DNA from 3 places in the Aeromonas sp. 25-AL00135 genome. Region 2 is predicted to be linked to each of the others. Evidence: predicted binding sites of a transcription regulator. Region 2 holds the regulator's gene; each other region holds the start of a gene.
What was found. The regulator sigma-54, encoded in region 2, starts transcription at its own class of promoters, with help from an activator protein. The targets are predictions, from matches to a motif close to TGGCACNGTTTTNGCTT.

Region 1 (5,410 bases), on a different contig from region 2:
CAGGATCACGGCGGTCAGCAAATTATCCAAGAGTGTTTTGGCGTTGTCCGAGCGGGTTGGCACAGGTTTCTCCCTAAAACGGTGCTACACACCTGTTATGCACCGATATGGTGCATAGAGTTTACCCGCATCGGTGCGCTATATCACCCCTAGTCGGCTTTGGGGGTGGGTTTGGGAGCCGGCGTCACGCTCGCTCTATGCAGGTAAAAGGTGACTGCACTGGATTTAGCAAGGATCGTACCGTCTTTGGCGAGCAGCTCGAGCTGAGCTTCGTGGGCGCCGCGATCGACGTTTTCGACGCGGACAGAGAGGCTGTTGCTGACGATGGGGGCGGCTTTGCCATCCAGGGTCAGGCGCACATCATACTGGGTCGGAGGTTTGGGGCTGATGGTGCCCTGAAAGACGATGTTGCCTGTGTTGTCGCGTAGGGTGCTGCCCTGTTCCGGGGAGAGCAGTTCGATAGTCAGCTTGGCCGCCTCTTTCTCTTTCTTGGCATCGGCGCCGGTCAGGCTGTTGAAGTTATCCACCTGCACCGATCTGGGCGCGCTGCTGCCCAGCAGCGGGGCGACCCGCAGATCGACCTCTTTGGCGTTTTTGCCGGGTGGTGGCGCATCCGAGTAGTGGGTGATGCCATTACCATCGACCCAGGAGTAGACCTTGGCCGCGTCCGCACCGAACGAGGTCAGCAACAGGAGGCTGAGCACCCCTATGCCATGCTTGTTGTTCATCCATCTCTCCTTGACGGTATTTTGCTTAATCCTATCAGAGAAAAAACCCGCCAGATGGCGGGTTTTGTCACGATTAAGCAAGCTGACCAGATTTAAACGGCCAGTCTGCTGAGACTTAGACGGAGTAGTACAGTTCGAACTCCAGCGGGTGCGGGGTCATGCGCACACGGTCAACATCCTGCTGTTTCAGTTCCAGATAGGAGTTGATGAAGTCATCGCTGAACACGCCGCCACGGGTCAGGAACTCGCGGTCAGCATCCAGAGCGGCCAGGGCTTCGTCCAGAGAACCGGCAACGGTCGGCACTTCTGCGGCTTCTTCCGGCGGCAGGTCGTACAAGTTCTTGTCCATGGCATCGCCCGGATGGATCTTGTTGATGATACCGTCCAGACCGGCCATCAGCTGGGCTGCGAAGGCCAGGTACGGGTTGGCAGCCGGATCCGGGAAGCGCACTTCGATACGACGGGCTTTCGGGCTCGGTACCACCGGGATACGGATGGAGGCAGAGCGGTTGCGGGCAGAGTAGGCCAGCATGACCGGTGCTTCATAACCCGGAACCAGACGCTTGTAGGAGTTGGTGGTCGGGTTGGCGAAGGCGTTGATGGCCTTGGCGTGCTTGATGATACCGCCGATGTAGTGCAGAGCCATCTCGGACAGACCGCCGTACAGGTCACCAGCGAACAGGTTGACGCCGTTCTTGGCCAGAGACTGGTGGCAGTGCATGCCGGAGCCGTTGTCACCGAACATGGGTTTCGGCATGAAGGTCACGGTCTTGTTGTAGGCGTGGGCCACGTTGTGGATCACGTACTTCAGTACCTGCACTTCGTCAGCTTTCAGCGTAAGAGTGTTGAAGCGGGTAGCGATTTCGTTCTGGCCGGCAGTGGCCACTTCGTGGTGGTGAGCTTCAACGACCTGGCCCATCTCTTCCAGCACCAGACACATGGCGGCGCGGATATCCTGGGAGGAGTCGACCGGTGCAACCGGGAAGTAACCGCCTTTCACGAACGGACGGTGACCCTTGTTGCCATGCTCATAGGCAGTGCCGGAGTTCCATGCGGCTTCTTCAGATTCGATTTTCACGAAGCTGTGGCCCATGGTGTTGGAGAAAGTAATGTTGTCGAACATGAAGAATTCCGGCTCCGGCCCGAACAGCACGGTGTCAGCGATGCCGCTGGACTTTAGGAAATCTTCTGCACGCTTGGCGATGGAGCGCGGATCGCGGTCGTAGCCCTGCATGGTGGCAGGCTCCAGTACGTCACAAACGATGTTCAGGGTGGTCTCTTCGGTGAACGGGTCCAGTTTGGCGGAGGCTGCGTCCGGCATCAGTACCATGTCGGATTCGTTGATGCCCTTCCAGCCGCCGATGGAGGAACCATCGAACATCTTGCCGTCTTCGAAGAAATCTTCATCAACCTGGTGAGCAGGGATGGATACATGCTGCTCTTTACCCTTGGTGTCGGTAAAGCGCAGATCAACAAACTTGACTTCGTGTTCCTGGATCAGGGCCAAAACGTTCTGGGCTGACATGCTAAGTAACCTCCGGTGTTAAAACTCTCTGGGTGAATGCGTCGTCGTATTCACATAAGCCAGTATCGTGCCAAGTTTGTGACAGCTTGATTTCAGGGCAATCTCGCTGAAGAGGCTCCCCAAAAACAGGCGATCTCGACTCGCGTTGCATCAATTTAGTGCGATGGTGGATCGTTTTGGTGCACTGTAATGGTGCGCGAAATACGGTCACCGCCCATCTAAGCAGGGTTTGTCAGAGAGGTCTATGATCCAGATCTGTTGTTATGCGCGAATGTACTGCAATTCTGCTAGGCAGATCACAAAGGCAAGAGTACAATTAGCGCCCAATTTTACCCGGTGATTGAGGCGAGAATGTTAGAGAATTTACGCAATATTGCGATTATTGCGCACGTTGACCACGGCAAAACGACTCTGGTTGATAAGCTGCTGCAGCAGTCCGGCACCCTGGACCGCTCCACGGAAGGCCAGGAACGGATCATGGACTCCAATGATCTGGAACGGGAACGTGGCATCACCATTCTCGCCAAGAACACTGCGATCCGCTGGAATGACTACCGTATCAACATCGTTGATACCCCGGGTCACGCCGACTTCGGTGGTGAAGTAGAGCGCGTACTGTCCATGGTTGACTCCGTGCTGCTGCTGGTTGACGCCGTAGACGGCCCGATGCCGCAAACCCGTTTCGTGACCCAGAAAGCGTTCGCTCAGGGTCTGAAGCCGATCGTGGTCATCAACAAGGTTGACCGTCCGGGTGCTCGTCCTGACTGGGTAATGGATCAGGTATTCGACCTGTTCGACAACCTGGGCGCGACTGACGAACAGCTGGATTTCAAAGTTGTTTACGCCTCTGCACTGAACGGTTGGGCCACCATGGATCAGGACGTCGAGTCCGAGAACATGGAGCCGCTGTTCCAGGCCATCGTTGACAACGTTGAAGCGCCGAAGGCTGATGCCGAAGGTGGTTTCCAGATGCAGATCTCCCAGCTGGACTACAACTCCTACGTGGGCGTTATCGGTATCGGCCGTATCACCCGTGGTCGCGTCAAGACCAACCAGCAAGTCACCATCGTTGGTGCTGACGGCAAGACCCGTAACGGTAAAGTCGGTCAGGTGCTGGGTTACCTGGGTCTGTCCCGTACTGAAGTTACCGACGCGCAAGCGGGTGACATCATCGCTATTACCGGTCTGGGCGAGCTGAAAATCTCCGACACCATCTGTGATAACGGTGCCGTTGAAGCCCTGCCGCCGCTCTCCGTTGACGAGCCGACCGTGAACATGACCTTCCAGGTCAACACCTCACCGTTCGCCGGTAAAGAGGGCAAGTTCGTGACCTCCCGTAACATTCTGGAGCGTCTGAACCAGGAGCTGGTCCACAACGTGGCTCTGCGTGTGGAAGAGACTGATGATCCGGACAAGTTCCGTGTATCCGGTCGTGGTGAACTGCACCTCTCCATCCTGATCGAAAACATGCGTCGCGAAGGTTACGAACTGGCTGTGTCCCGTCCGGAAGTAATCCTGCGTACCGTTGATGGCGTTCTGCAAGAACCGTTCGAAACCGTAACGGTGGACGTTGAAGAAGCGCACCAGGGTTCCGTGATGGAGCAACTGGGTCTGCGTAAAGGCGAAATGACCAACATGACCCCGGATGGCAAGGGCCGTGTCCGTCTGGACTTCATGATCCCGAGCCGTGGCCTGATCGGTTTCCAGACCGAGTTCATGACCATGACCTCAGGTACCGGTCTGCTGTACCACACCTTCGACCACTACGGTCCGCACAAGGGTGGCAGCATCGGCGAGCGTCAGAACGGCGTGCTGATCTCCAACGCAACCGGTAAGGCTCTGACCTACGCCCTGTTCGGTCTGCAAGACCGTGGTCGTCTGTTCATCGGTCACGCGACCGAAGTGTACGAAGGCCAGGTGATCGGTATTCACTCCCGTTCCAACGACCTGACTGTTAACTGCCTGAAAGGCAAACAGCTGACCAACATGCGTGCCTCCGGTACTGACGAAGCTCAAGTGCTGACTCCGCCGATCCGCATGACTCTGGAACAGGCTCTCGAGTTCATCGACAACGACGAACTGGTAGAAGTGACTCCGAAGAACATCCGTATCCGCAAGAAATTGCTGACCGAGCTGGATCGCAAGCGCTCTGGCCGTGGTTAATGCCATGTGCTGAGTCTCGGCAGCCCTCGCGGCCGCTGACGGTTCACTGATAAACGGACCCAAACCTCTGGTTTGGGTCCGTTTTTTTATGCTTGTGATCCGCTCTGGCCATCCTGATGAGCTCGTTCAGGCCATCAGCAATGGATGATGAGTGGGCTGATGAGCGTTGAGCGAAGGTCGTGGGGATGGGTGAGATAAAAAAGCCGCAGCGGATGAACGCTGCGGCTTTTTGCTGGCTTGCAGTAAGGGGTTACTGGCGCCAGAAGGAGGGGAAGAAGAGCACGGCGACCGTCAGGATCTCCAGTCGTCCCAGCAGCATGCCGAATGACAACAGCCATTTGGCCGATTCCGGCAGGCTGGCAAAGTTGGTGCTGGGGCCGACCACCGGGCCCATACCTGGGCCGACGTTGGCGACAGCGGTGATGGAGCTGGATATGGCCGTCAGGGGGTCAAGCCCGATGGCGCCCAGCAGCGCGGCTATCACCAGAATGATGGCGAAGTAGGCCAGTACGAATGAGATCATCGAGCGGATGATAGCGTCATTGACCGTCCGGCCGTTGTACTTTTGGGGGAAGACGGCAGAGGGGTGCATCAGTTGGCGCATCTGCTTTCTGAACAGGGCGAATGCCACCTGTACCCGGAAGATCTTGAGGCCGCCCGCAGTCGAGCCCGAGCAGGCCCCCAGCGCCAGCAGCACGATGAAGACGATGCTGGCGAGCGGCCCCCAGGTGCCGAAGTCACCAAGGCCGTAGCCGGTGGTAGTGAGCACCGAGACGATGTTGAAGCAGCTGATGCGCAGGGCATCCCAGAAGCCGAACAGGTCTCTCTCCCACAGATAGAAGGTCATGATGACGGTAACCCACACCACCAGCCAGAAGAAGCCGCGCACCTGGGCATCCTTGAACAGGCTGTAGTCCCTGTGGTTGAGGCTTTGCACATAGAGCAGGAAGGGCAGGCCGCCGAGGAACATGAACAGGGTGCCAATCCAGTGAGC
Region 2 (5,410 bases):
AGGTCATGATCTGATAGAGCTCTTCGTCGCTGGTTGCCTGACGCAACTGGCGGCAAACCGCCTTGTCACCCAGCTTGGAAGCCATCAGAGAAAGGGTCTTGAGATGCTGCTTGCACTCGCTTTCCGGCACCAGCAAGGCAAACAGCAGGTCAACCGGTTGATTGTCGATGGAGTCGAAAGGAATAGGGTCGGCAAAGGTCATCAGGATCGCGGTTGGCGGGAACTCATCGTCAATGCGACCGTGGGGGATCGCAATACCGGCACCGATCCCGGTACTACCCATTTTTTCGCGGGCCAGCAAGCATTCAAACAGCGCCTGACGGGAGGTGCCAAGGCGTTCGGCGGCCAGCTCGCTGATGATTTCGAGGGCGCGTTTCTTGCTGGTACAAGGGACTGCACTCTTGGTGCAGTCCCGACTCAGTATGTGTTCAAGTTGCATGGTTATTTTTTATTTAACTTATCTTTGTGCTTGATGATCTGCCTGTCCAGCTTGTCGAGCAAGGTGTCTATCGCAGCATACATATCGGCATGTTCAGAGTTGGCAAACACTTCGCCACCGCTGACGTGCAATTTGGCTTCCGCTATCTGGTTCAGTTTTTCCACGCTAAGCACCACATGAACATTGTTGATGTGGTCGAAGTGACGCTCGAGTTTGGCAAATTTGTTGTTCACATAATCACGCAGAGCTTCGGTGATCTCGACATGGTGTCCGGTCAGGTTAATTTGCATAACATCATCCTTTTGTTTGCCTAAACCAGGCGTTTGCGCTGATTGGAAGGTGGGATAAACAAGGATTCGCGATACTTAGCGATCGTGCGTCTCGCCACCATAATACCCTGTTCGGCCAGCAAATCCGCGATCTTGCTATCACTTAACGGCTTGGCAGGATTCTCTGCCGTGACCAGCTTCTTGATGAGCGCGCGAATTGCGGTCGATGAGCACTCTCCTCCTCCTTCGGTGTTCACATGGCTGGAGAAAAAAAACTTCAATTCGAAGATACCACGGGGGGTATGCATGTACTTCTGGGTCGTCACCCGGGAGATGGTCGACTCATGCATCTCTACCGCTTCGGCGATGTCATTGAGCACCATCGGCTTCATCGCCTCTTCACCATACTCGAAAAAGCCCTGTTGCTGCTCGACAATGCAACTGGCCACTTTCAGCAGGGTGTCATTGCGACTTTCCAGGCTCTTGATGAACCACTTGGCTTCCTGCAAATGGGAGCGGATAAACTGGGTGTCGGTGCTGCTGCGGGCGTTGCGGGCCATGGCGGCATAGGTCTCGTTGACCCGGATGCGGGGGGCAGAGTCGGGATTGAGCTCGACCACCCACTTGCTGCCCTTCTTGACCACGGAGACGTCGGGGATCACGTACTGGGAGTCGCTCTGGATGATGCCATTGCCGGGGCGCGGCTCCAGCAGCTGGATCAGATCCAGCACCTCCTTGAGGTCGCTCTCTTTGAGTTTTGTCTTGCGGGCGAGGGTGCGGTAATCCCGGTTGCCGAGCAGCTCCATGTGCTCGAGGATCACCTCCTTGGCCTCGTTGAGCCAGGGGGTCTGCGGGTCATACTGATCCAGCTGGATCAGCAAACACTCCTGCACAGAACGGGCAGCAATACCGACCGGATCGAAGTGCTGCACCCGCTTGAGTACCGCCTCGACCTCATCGAGCTCCACCTCTACGTCATCGCTGGTGACGGCTGCCTGGATATCCTCCAGCGCAACGGTCAGATAACCGGATTCGTCGATGGCATCGATAATGGCGAGCGCGATGGCAGCATCCACATCGCTGAACGGTGTGAGCCGCATCTGCCACAGCAGATAATCCTGCAGGTTTTCGGTGGTTTCACCCTGATAGACGCTATCTTCCCCATCGTGGATGGGGCCCGCGCTCTGGGCGGTGCCGGCAGAGTAAACCTCGTCCCAGGTGGTATCCACCGGCAACTCATCCGGCATCTGCTCCTGAGCCATGGCATCGCTGGAATCCAGCTGGCTGGCATCGACCGGCGCTTCCGGACTGGTCTCTTGCGCCTCGCTCTCTTCCTGCTCCAGCAGAGGGTTGTTTTCGAGCGCTTGCTGAATTTCCTGCTGAAGTTCCAGAGTGGAGAGCTGGAGCAGACGAATCGCTTGTTGTAATTGCGGCGTCATGGTCAGGGACTGACCGAGACGCAACTGTAATGTCGGCTTCATCTACGTCGGGATATCCTTATGTTCAGCGAGGCACTCGTCAAAGGAAATGAAGGCATGCCCCCTTACTATAGACTGAATTGATCGCCCAAATAGACGCGCTTGACCTGCTCATCGGCAAGGATGTCAGCCGGTGCACCTTCGGCAATCATCTTGCCGTGGCTGACGATATAGGCCTTCTCACATACGTCCAGAGTCTCTCTGACGTTGTGGTCGGTAATCAAGACGCCAAGGCCTCTATCTTTCAGATGCTGAATGATCTTCTTGATGTCTATCACAGAAATCGGGTCAACCCCTGCAAAGGGTTCATCCAGCAGAATAAAACGCGGCTCAGCCGCCAGCGCACGGGCGATCTCGACTCGACGGCGCTCACCGCCGGAGAGGCTCTGACCCAGGTTGTCGCGAATGTGGGTGATGTTGAACTCTTCCAGCAGTTGCTGAACCTTGTCCTCACGCTCCTCGCGACTCAACCCCTTGCGGGTCTGCATCACGCCCATCAGGTTGTCGAACACCGACAGGCGACGGAAGATGGAGGCCTCCTGCGGCAGGTAACCGATGCCATTGCGCGCCCGCACATGCATGGGCTGCAGGCTGATGTCCTGATCGTCGATGGTGATGAGACCGGCATCGCGCTGCACCAGCCCCACGATCATGTAGAAGGAGGTGGTCTTGCCCGCCCCGTTGGGGCCGAGCAGGCCGACAATCTGGCCGGTGCCCACTTCAAGGCTGACGTCACTCACCACCATGCGGCGCTTGTAGCTCTTCTGCAGGCCCACTGCTTTTAACACTGCCATGGCTTATTTTCCCTACTTCTTCTGGTCGGCGGGCTTGTCGAAATTCTCTACCTGATCCGGCAGGAACACGGTTTTGACCCGCTGGCTCGGGCTCTTGCTCTCGGCAATCATCTTCTGTTTGACGATGTCGTAGCGGATCAGATCGCCATTGACCTGGCTATCTTCCTGCTTGAGCTGACCGTTGCCGGTGATGGTCACCAGCCGGTTCTTCAGCTCGTAGCGGATAGTGTTGCCGTGGGCATTGACCGGCTTGCCGTTATCCAGGATCTGGAAGAAGGTGGCGGGCTTGCCGTAGGCAGTCATCACCTCAGCCCCTTTCTCGCCGGAACGGGTCACTACCACCTTGTCAGCCTTGATCCGGATGGTGCCCTGATTGATGGTCACATCCTCTTCGAAGGTGATGCGGTTGTCCTGCATCTCGGCCACCTGTTTGACGGCATCGACGTAGACCTTCTCGGCAAAGTCGGACTCTTTGGCGGTCACCGCACCACACAACAACAGGGCTGCGAGGGCCAGATTAGCGTTTTTCATTGAAATAGATGGCATGGCCTTGATCCAGTAACTCAAAATATTTGCGGTCCAGATGGCCCTTGAGGCCAACCCCTTGGGTCTGGAAATCCCGACCCAGAATGTTCACTTCCCGGTTGCTGCGCACATCCTGTGTCACCAGATCCAGCTCCAGATAGGGAGTATCCAGTGTGGAGATGAAAGAGGTAGGTAGCAGACCATCCAGATGCACCTTGTCCCGCAGGATGACGTTGTCGCCGGTGTTGAGCACGCCGGTTTCGGCGGTCACCTTCCACTCGGCAGCACCCTGATCGTCATACATGTAGACCACCGGCTTGTCGAAGGTGGCCTGCTCGAGGATTTGATAATACTCGGCGTAGGTCGACTCCAGCCGCTCGGTGCGCTTGCCGTTGATATCAAAACGGGTGGTCACCAGATCTTTGGCGACAAAATCCGGCTGATAGTTTTCGATTTTGACGGCGCTCTCAGGCACCAGCTCAACCTTGCCCAACTGCCAGGCAACCAGCGCGACCAGAAACAGCAGGGCAAACAACAGGGTCTGTCTGCTCATACCGAGGCCTCGGGCTGATAATCGTCGTGGCCCTGCGCCTGCAAAATGAGGTCACACACCTCGCGCACCGCGCCCATGCCACCGCCAAGCCGGGTCACCATATCGGCACGACTCAGCACCAGCGGATGGGCATCGGCCACGGCAATGCCGAGCCCACAGACCTGCATCACCGGCAGATCGATGGTGTCATCGCCCATATAGGCGGCCTGTTCAGCAGTCAGCCCCAGCTTGGCCAGCAGCGCTTCGAAGTGAGGCAGCTTTTTATCAGCCCCCTGCACCACATGAGCCACCCCCAGGCTTTTCATCCGATCGCTGACGATACGGGAGTTGCGCCCGGTGATGATGGCGATCTCGATCCCGGCATTGAGCAACGCTCGCATGCCCGCACCATCGCGGGTGCAGAAGGTTTTCAGTTCTTCGCCGTTGTTTCCCATGTAGATGAGGCCGTTGGAGAGCACCCCGTCCACATCGCACACCAGCAGGCGGATTTGCGCCGCCTTGTCGAACTGGCTGCGCGTCACCGGACCATAGAGGGTCGGTACGTTTTGCATCAAATTACTCCGGCTTTCAGCAGGTCGTGCATGTTGAAGGCGCCGAGCGGGCGTTTCTCTTCATCCACGACCAGTAATCCGTTGATTTTTCTCGTTTCCATCAGCTTGACGGCTTCCGCAGCCATCATCTCTGGACCTACGGTAACACAGTTGGCCGTCATCACACGGCTGATGGGGGTGTGATGGATATCGATCTGCTGGTCAAGAATGCGGCGCAGGTCGCCATCGGTAAAGAGCCCGGCCAGCAGGCCATTGCCATCGACCACCGCCGTCATACCGAGCCCCTTGCGGCTCACTTCCAGCAGCGCCTGGCTGATGGTGGCATCTATCCCCACCTGGGGCAACAGATCGCCACTGTGCATCAGGTCGCCAACCCGCAGCAACAGACGCTTGCCGAGCGACCCGCCCGGGTGAGAGAGGGCGAAGTCATCGGCGGTAAAACCGCGTGCTTCCAGCAGGGCGACCGCCAGGGCATCGCCCATGACTAAGGTTGCCGTGGTGCTGGAAGTGGGTGCCAGACCCAGCGGGCAGGCCTCTTTCTCCACCTTGATGCACAGATGTACGTTGGCCTCTTTGGCCATGGTAGAGGCCGGATTACCGGTCATACAGATGAGCGGAATGCCGCGGCGCTTGAGCACCGGCAGCAGGGCCAGGATTTCGTCGCTCTCGCCGGAGTTGGAGATAGCGATGATAAGGTCGCCACTGGAGATCATCCCCAGATCGCCGTGACTCGCTTCTCCCGGGTGAAGGAAGAAGGCCGGGGTGCCGGTGCTGGCGAGGGTGGCGGCGATCTTGCTGCCG
Region 3 (5,410 bases), on a different contig from region 2:
TTCGACCTTGCTCTCATTGCCGGTCGAGGCGGTATTGAGGTTTTGTTGCATCTTTTGCAATTGTTGCGCCTCACTGGTCAAGGAGACGGAGTCCAGCTTGACAGTAGCCGCTTTGTTCTCGGGCGATGAGGTGACTGACTTGCTGCCTGTCCCCTGGCTATTAGCGGTATTTTGCAACCGATTATTCGCCAAGTTGTTGATATTGTTGATGGCCATTTTAGTTACCTTCGTCTGCTTTAAGGTTTGCTTACCTGTTTATCGGTGCGGCAGATCAAAACTTTAGAAAAAAGTTGTCAAGGATCCGGATTTAAAAAGTGACCGATACGGCACCTACCGCACTGACTTTACCCTCAACGGTTTTGCCGGAGCGAATATTGACGAGTTTGATGATCTCTCCGAAGCTGCCATCTTGCAAGGCTCGGGCCATGGTTTTGATCTGGAAGTTGCTATTTTCTGCCGTCAGGGTGACCTGATCCCCTTTGCACACTACACAAACCTGGCTCAAACGGATGGGTTGCCCAGGTTTTAGCTCCCGCTTGCTGCGTACTCCGATAAGAGGGGCGGTGTCAGTCAGGTAGTCGCCGCGGATCAGGGTCTGATCTTGATAGGCCAACACCAGCTGGCTTTCACTCAGCAGGTCCCCCTTGGCGATGGGGTTGGTCACAGTGACATAGGGTTTTTGAATGCTGACCCGTACCGGGAGATAGACGTCCCAGGGTTTGTCTTCCTCACATTTAAGGTAAACTGTTGTATTACGGCGAATTTCCATTTTTGCTGGTAAGCTGATAGTGAGCAGATCTTCGCAGCGGGTCAGTGGGAGCCGTCCATCCAGCGTGGCAGAGGTGACCTCGGCTCTGGCATCCAACGGAATATCCAGCTGGCTGTAAACGAACTCTTGTGCCTTTTCTTGCAGATAAGTAGTGACGTCCGAGGCGTAGCTGGAAGATATGCTGCCAAAAAAGAGGCTGATGAGTAAAAGTCGGTTAATCATTTTCGCTCGTTGGTCGATAAGTTGTTCACGCATATCACCATATTTAACTATGATTGCTTCAGAATCTGTTCGTTGTCACATCGATAGTCTGACGCAATCCATCACGCATGCATGATTAATGCCAAGCGTTTTTAGGGAGTGTTTATGGCCAGTATCCTGGACTCGGTCAACCAACGTACCCAGCTAGTGGGGCAAAACCGGCTGGAGTTGTTGTTGTTTCGTCTCAATGGACGTCAAAGATTTGGCATCAACGTATTCAAAGTGCGTGAAGTGTTGCAGTGTCCCCCCTTGACCGTGATGCCCAAATTGAACTCCTGCATCCGCGGGGTCGCACATATTCGTGGCCAGACTATCTCGGTCATCGATCTCAGCATGGCAGTTGGTAAACGCCCGATTGATGATCTGAGCAAATGCTTCATTATCATCTCCGAGTACAACCGCTCTATTCAGGGTTTTCTGGTGCATTCGGTCGAGCGCATCATCAATATGAACTGGGAATCCATCCTGCCTCCGCCCAAAGGTGCGGGTCGCATCAACTACATGACAGCCGTGACTGAAGTCGATGGCGAGTTGGTCGAAATCCTTGATGTTGAGCGGATATTGAACGAAATTTCGCCGGTTGCAACGGATGTTAGTGAGGAGCTGGTTCAGGCCAGTGTCGACCACCCGACTCTGGGGCGTCCTGTTCTTGTTGCGGATGACTCCTCAGTGGCACGCAAACAGGTACAACGTGCGCTTGAGGCCATCGGTGTCGAGTGCGTGTTGGCAAAAGATGGCCGCGAAGCATTGAACATGCTGCTGGAAATGACCAAAAATGGTCCTATCAAGGATCAGGTTGCGCTGGTTATTTCGGATATCGAAATGCCGGAAATGGATGGCTATACCTTCACTGCCGAGATCCGGAATAATCCCAATCTCAAGGATTTGCATGTTATTCTGCATACCTCGCTCAGTGGAGTATTCAACCAGGCAATGGTGCAGAAAGTTGGTGCGAACAATTTTATCGCCAAGTTCCAGCCTGATGAATTGGCCAAGGCCGTACAAAACGCACTCTAATAAAGAAGAACAGCTGCATGAAGACACTTTCGGACGACTTATACAAACAGTTCAGCAACTTTCTGGCGGTACAGAGCGGAATTGTGCTGGGGGATAACAAACAGTATCTGGTGAAGAGCCGTCTTTCACCTTTGATGGCTCAGTTTGGCATCGAGAGTCTGTCTGATCTGGTTACCCGTGCAATGAGTGTGCGAGAGCGTGACCTGAAAATGGCCGTAGTAGATGCCATGACGACCAACGAGACCCTCTGGTTTCGTGATACTTACCCGTTTCAGCTTCTTACTGACAAGATTTTCCCCGAGTTGGGGAAAAGTGGCCGCCCCATCAAGATCTGGTCAGCCGCTTCCTCGTCAGGTCAGGAGCCCTATTCCATTGCCATGACGGCACTGGAGCAGCAGATGAAAAAGCCGGGTACCTTGCCTGGTGGCGTGCAGATTGTCGGGACGGATATTTCGACGACCATGCTCAATCAGTGTAAGGAAGGCGTTTACGATAGCCTTGCTCTGGCGCGCGGTTTGTCACCGGAGCGCAAGAAGATGTTTTTTGAGCCTTACGGTGACAACAAGATGCGGGTTGCCGAGCGAGTCAGAAAATTGACCACCTTCCGGCCACTCAACTTGTTGGAGAGCTATAGTCTGCTCGGCAAGTTTGACATTATTTTTTGCCGTAACGTGCTCATCTATTTTGCGCCGGAAGTGAAGTCGAAGATCCTCAACCAGTTTGCTGCCAGTCTCAACCCCGGTGGATATCTGATGCTGGGAGCGTCGGAGTCACTGGCCGGGTTGACCGATCGGTTTGAGATGATCCGCTGTAATCCGGGGATTGTCTACAAGGTCAAATAGGCTTGAGGGCCCTGATATTCGGGGTCTGCCGAATATTGCCAGTTCATGCAAAGAGGGAAGCTACGAGCTTCCCTCTTTCTTTATCTACAGCTCAGTCTTTCTATTTACCTACCATATCTCGCCACTGCAAAAGTGGTTGAAACCTTAAGGTGGCCAAATGATGCCGTCTGACTCAATGCACGAGATGCTCCTGCCGTTTTCGGTCTGAAATGTGCTCATACCCAAACCATCGATCTGAGTGATTTGCTTATGGCACGCCTCTTGCAAACAAAATAAACCAAGCAGGAGGTGTGCTATGGCTCTTTCATTTGACAAGGCATTCGGTGTGCATCAACACACCATAAGCGTTCGCGCCAAGCGTGCTGAGGTGCTTTCCAGCAATATTGCCAACGCAGATACCCCGGGCTTCAAAGCCAGGGATATCAATTTTGCTCAGGCATTGCAGGAGGCCCAGTCGCATCAGGGGTTTGGTTTGGCAACGACCAGCGAAAAGCACTTTGCCTTGAATATGGACGCCCCAGGTACCGTGCAATATCGCAACCCGCTGCAACCGGATACCGGTGACGGCAATACAGTCGATGTGCAGCAGGAGCGCAGCGAATTTCTGCGCAATAGCCTCGAGTATCAAACCTCCCTTGAATTTATGAATAGCAAAATCAGTGGCCTGCTCAAGGCCCTGAAAGGAGAGCAGTGATGAGTTTGTTCAAGGTCTTTGACATAGCAGGCTCGGCTATGAGCGCACAGTCAGTGCGCCTCAACACGGTTGCCAGCAACATGGCCAACGCGGACAGCGTCAGCTCCAGTGTGGAAAATACTTACCACGCCAGGCGGCCAGTCTTTGCCGCCCAGCTCGATCAGGCGATGTCTGACAAGCAGGGCTCGGTCGGGGTTGAGGTGAAGGGGATTGTCGAGAGCAAGGCGCCACTGCTCAAGGAGTACAACCCCAACCACCCGATGGCGGATAAAGACGGTTTTATCTTCAAGCCAAACGTCAACATGGTTGAAGAGATGGCCGACATGATCAACGCCTCGCGCAGCTACCAGACCAACGTACAGGTTGCAGATTCGGCCAAGAAGATGCTGCAGCAGACGCTCCAGCTTGGCAAGTCCTGATAGGAGGGATGCAGCATGGTCGATACAACCAATAATGTGAACGGCATCAGCCGTACCACGACCCAGACGACAGGCAGCACAACGGCGCCGAAGAAAGAGCTGGATCAGGCTTCATTTATGAAGCTGCTAACAATGCAATTATCGTATCAAGACCCCTTCAAGCCTGTCGACAATGCCCAGATGCTTTCCCAAATGGCGTCCATGTCAACTTCGGAGGGGATTAGTAGTTTGTCTACCCAGATGGGGAAACTCAATGACCAGATGATTTCCAGTCAAGCCCTGCAAGCATCCTCTTTGGTAGGTCAAAATGTGCTACTGCCAAGCAATATAAGCTATTTAGACAAAGAGGGGCCACTATCAGCAGTCGTAGCGGTTGGCACTACTAATAAATATGCGAATATCAAAATCACTATCGAAGACGAAAAGGGACAAGTTATCAAAGAGTTTCCTCTGGAAGGAGAGCAAAAAGGTAACGTAGAAGTTGCTTGGGATGGTACAGACAAGGCTGGTAACCGAGTTTCTGCAGGCAAGTATGTCGTCAAAGCCAGCGGTACTCTTGATGGCAAGTCGGAAAATATTGCTGCATACGCTTATGCCAAAGTGGATAGCGTTGCCTTGGGCAATGCCACCAACCCGACCCGCCTCAACTTGAGAGGGCTGGGGAGCGAATATCTGAACAATATTTTGCAAATTTCAGGCACCAATTCAAATCCGACGGTTACACCGTCAAAAACCACGTCGACAGCATCGATCTAAGGAGCTGGATATGTCATTTAACAATGCCTTGAGCGGTGTCAACGCGGCACAAAAAGACTTGAACGTCACCGCCAACAACATTGCCAACGTTAACACCATGGGCTTTAAAGAGTCCCGTGCCGAGTTTGCGGATGTCTACGCCAACTCCATCTTTGTCAATGCCAAGACTCAGGTCGGTAACGGTGTGGCGACCGGTGCGGTTGCCCAGCAGTTCCACCAGGGGGCGCTGCAATTTACCAATAACGCGCTGGACCTGGCGATTCAGGGGAATGGATTCTTTGTGACCTCCGATGGCCTGACCAACCTGGATCGCACCTATACCCGTGCCGGCGCCTTTAAGCTCAATGAAAACAGCTATATGGTCAACAATCAGGGCCATTACCTGCAAGGCTATGAAATTAATCCTGATGGTACGCCCAAGGCGGTCAGTATTAATGCGACCAAGCCTATTCAAATACCTGATAGGGCTGGTGAGCCTAAAATGACTTCATTGGTGGAGGCAAGTTTTAACTTGAGTATCGATAGTAAAACAAAGCCTACTTTACCCGCTAATTTTGATCGCACTAACTCGTCAACATATGCTCATTCAACATCTGTAACTATTTATGATTCCCTTGGTGCTCCCCATACAATCACCAAGTATTTTGTCCGC

Region 1: a site for sigma-54 is predicted at 2,310-2,326, ahead of glnA (glutamate--ammonia ligase). Genes of this name have one in related genera too.
Region 3: a site for sigma-54 is predicted at 3,140-3,156, ahead of flgB (flagellar basal body rod protein FlgB). Genes of this name have one in related genera too.

The regions. Positions count from the first base shown of each region.
Region 1 covers NZ_JBSTYQ010000015.1:61,222-66,631, forward strand. Annotated here, with positions in the region: gene glnL (nitrogen regulation protein NR(II)) at 1-63, opposite strand, end outside; gene ACW5XC_RS14795 (DUF4124 domain-containing protein) at 150-728, opposite strand; gene glnA (glutamate--ammonia ligase) at 844-2,253, opposite strand; gene typA (translational GTPase TypA) at 2,605-4,416, shown strand; gene ACW5XC_RS14810 (TrkH family potassium uptake protein) at 4,667-5,410, opposite strand, start outside.
Region 2 covers NZ_JBSTYQ010000007.1:93,712-99,121, reverse strand. Annotated here, with positions in the region: gene ptsN (PTS IIA-like nitrogen regulatory protein PtsN) at 1-439, opposite strand, end outside; gene hpf (ribosome hibernation promoting factor) at 442-729, opposite strand; gene ACW5XC_RS08270 (RNA polymerase factor sigma-54) at 750-2,189, opposite strand; gene lptB (LPS export ABC transporter ATP-binding protein) at 2,255-2,980, opposite strand; gene lptA (lipopolysaccharide transport periplasmic protein LptA) at 2,993-3,511, opposite strand; gene lptC (LPS export ABC transporter periplasmic protein LptC) at 3,498-4,058, opposite strand; gene kdsC (3-deoxy-manno-octulosonate-8-phosphatase KdsC) at 4,055-4,609, opposite strand; gene ACW5XC_RS08245 (KpsF/GutQ family sugar-phosphate isomerase) at 4,609-5,410, opposite strand, start outside.
Region 3 covers NZ_JBSTYQ010000004.1:36,309-41,718, reverse strand. Annotated here, with positions in the region: gene flgM (flagellar biosynthesis anti-sigma factor FlgM) at 1-216, opposite strand, end outside; gene flgA (flagellar basal body P-ring formation chaperone FlgA) at 308-991, opposite strand; gene ACW5XC_RS04385 (chemotaxis protein CheV) at 1,136-2,047, shown strand; gene ACW5XC_RS04380 (CheR family methyltransferase) at 2,065-2,889, shown strand; gene flgB (flagellar basal body rod protein FlgB) at 3,185-3,583, shown strand; gene flgC (flagellar basal body rod protein FlgC) at 3,583-4,002, shown strand; gene ACW5XC_RS04365 (flagellar hook assembly protein FlgD) at 4,018-4,758, shown strand; gene flgE (flagellar hook protein FlgE) at 4,769-5,410, shown strand, end outside.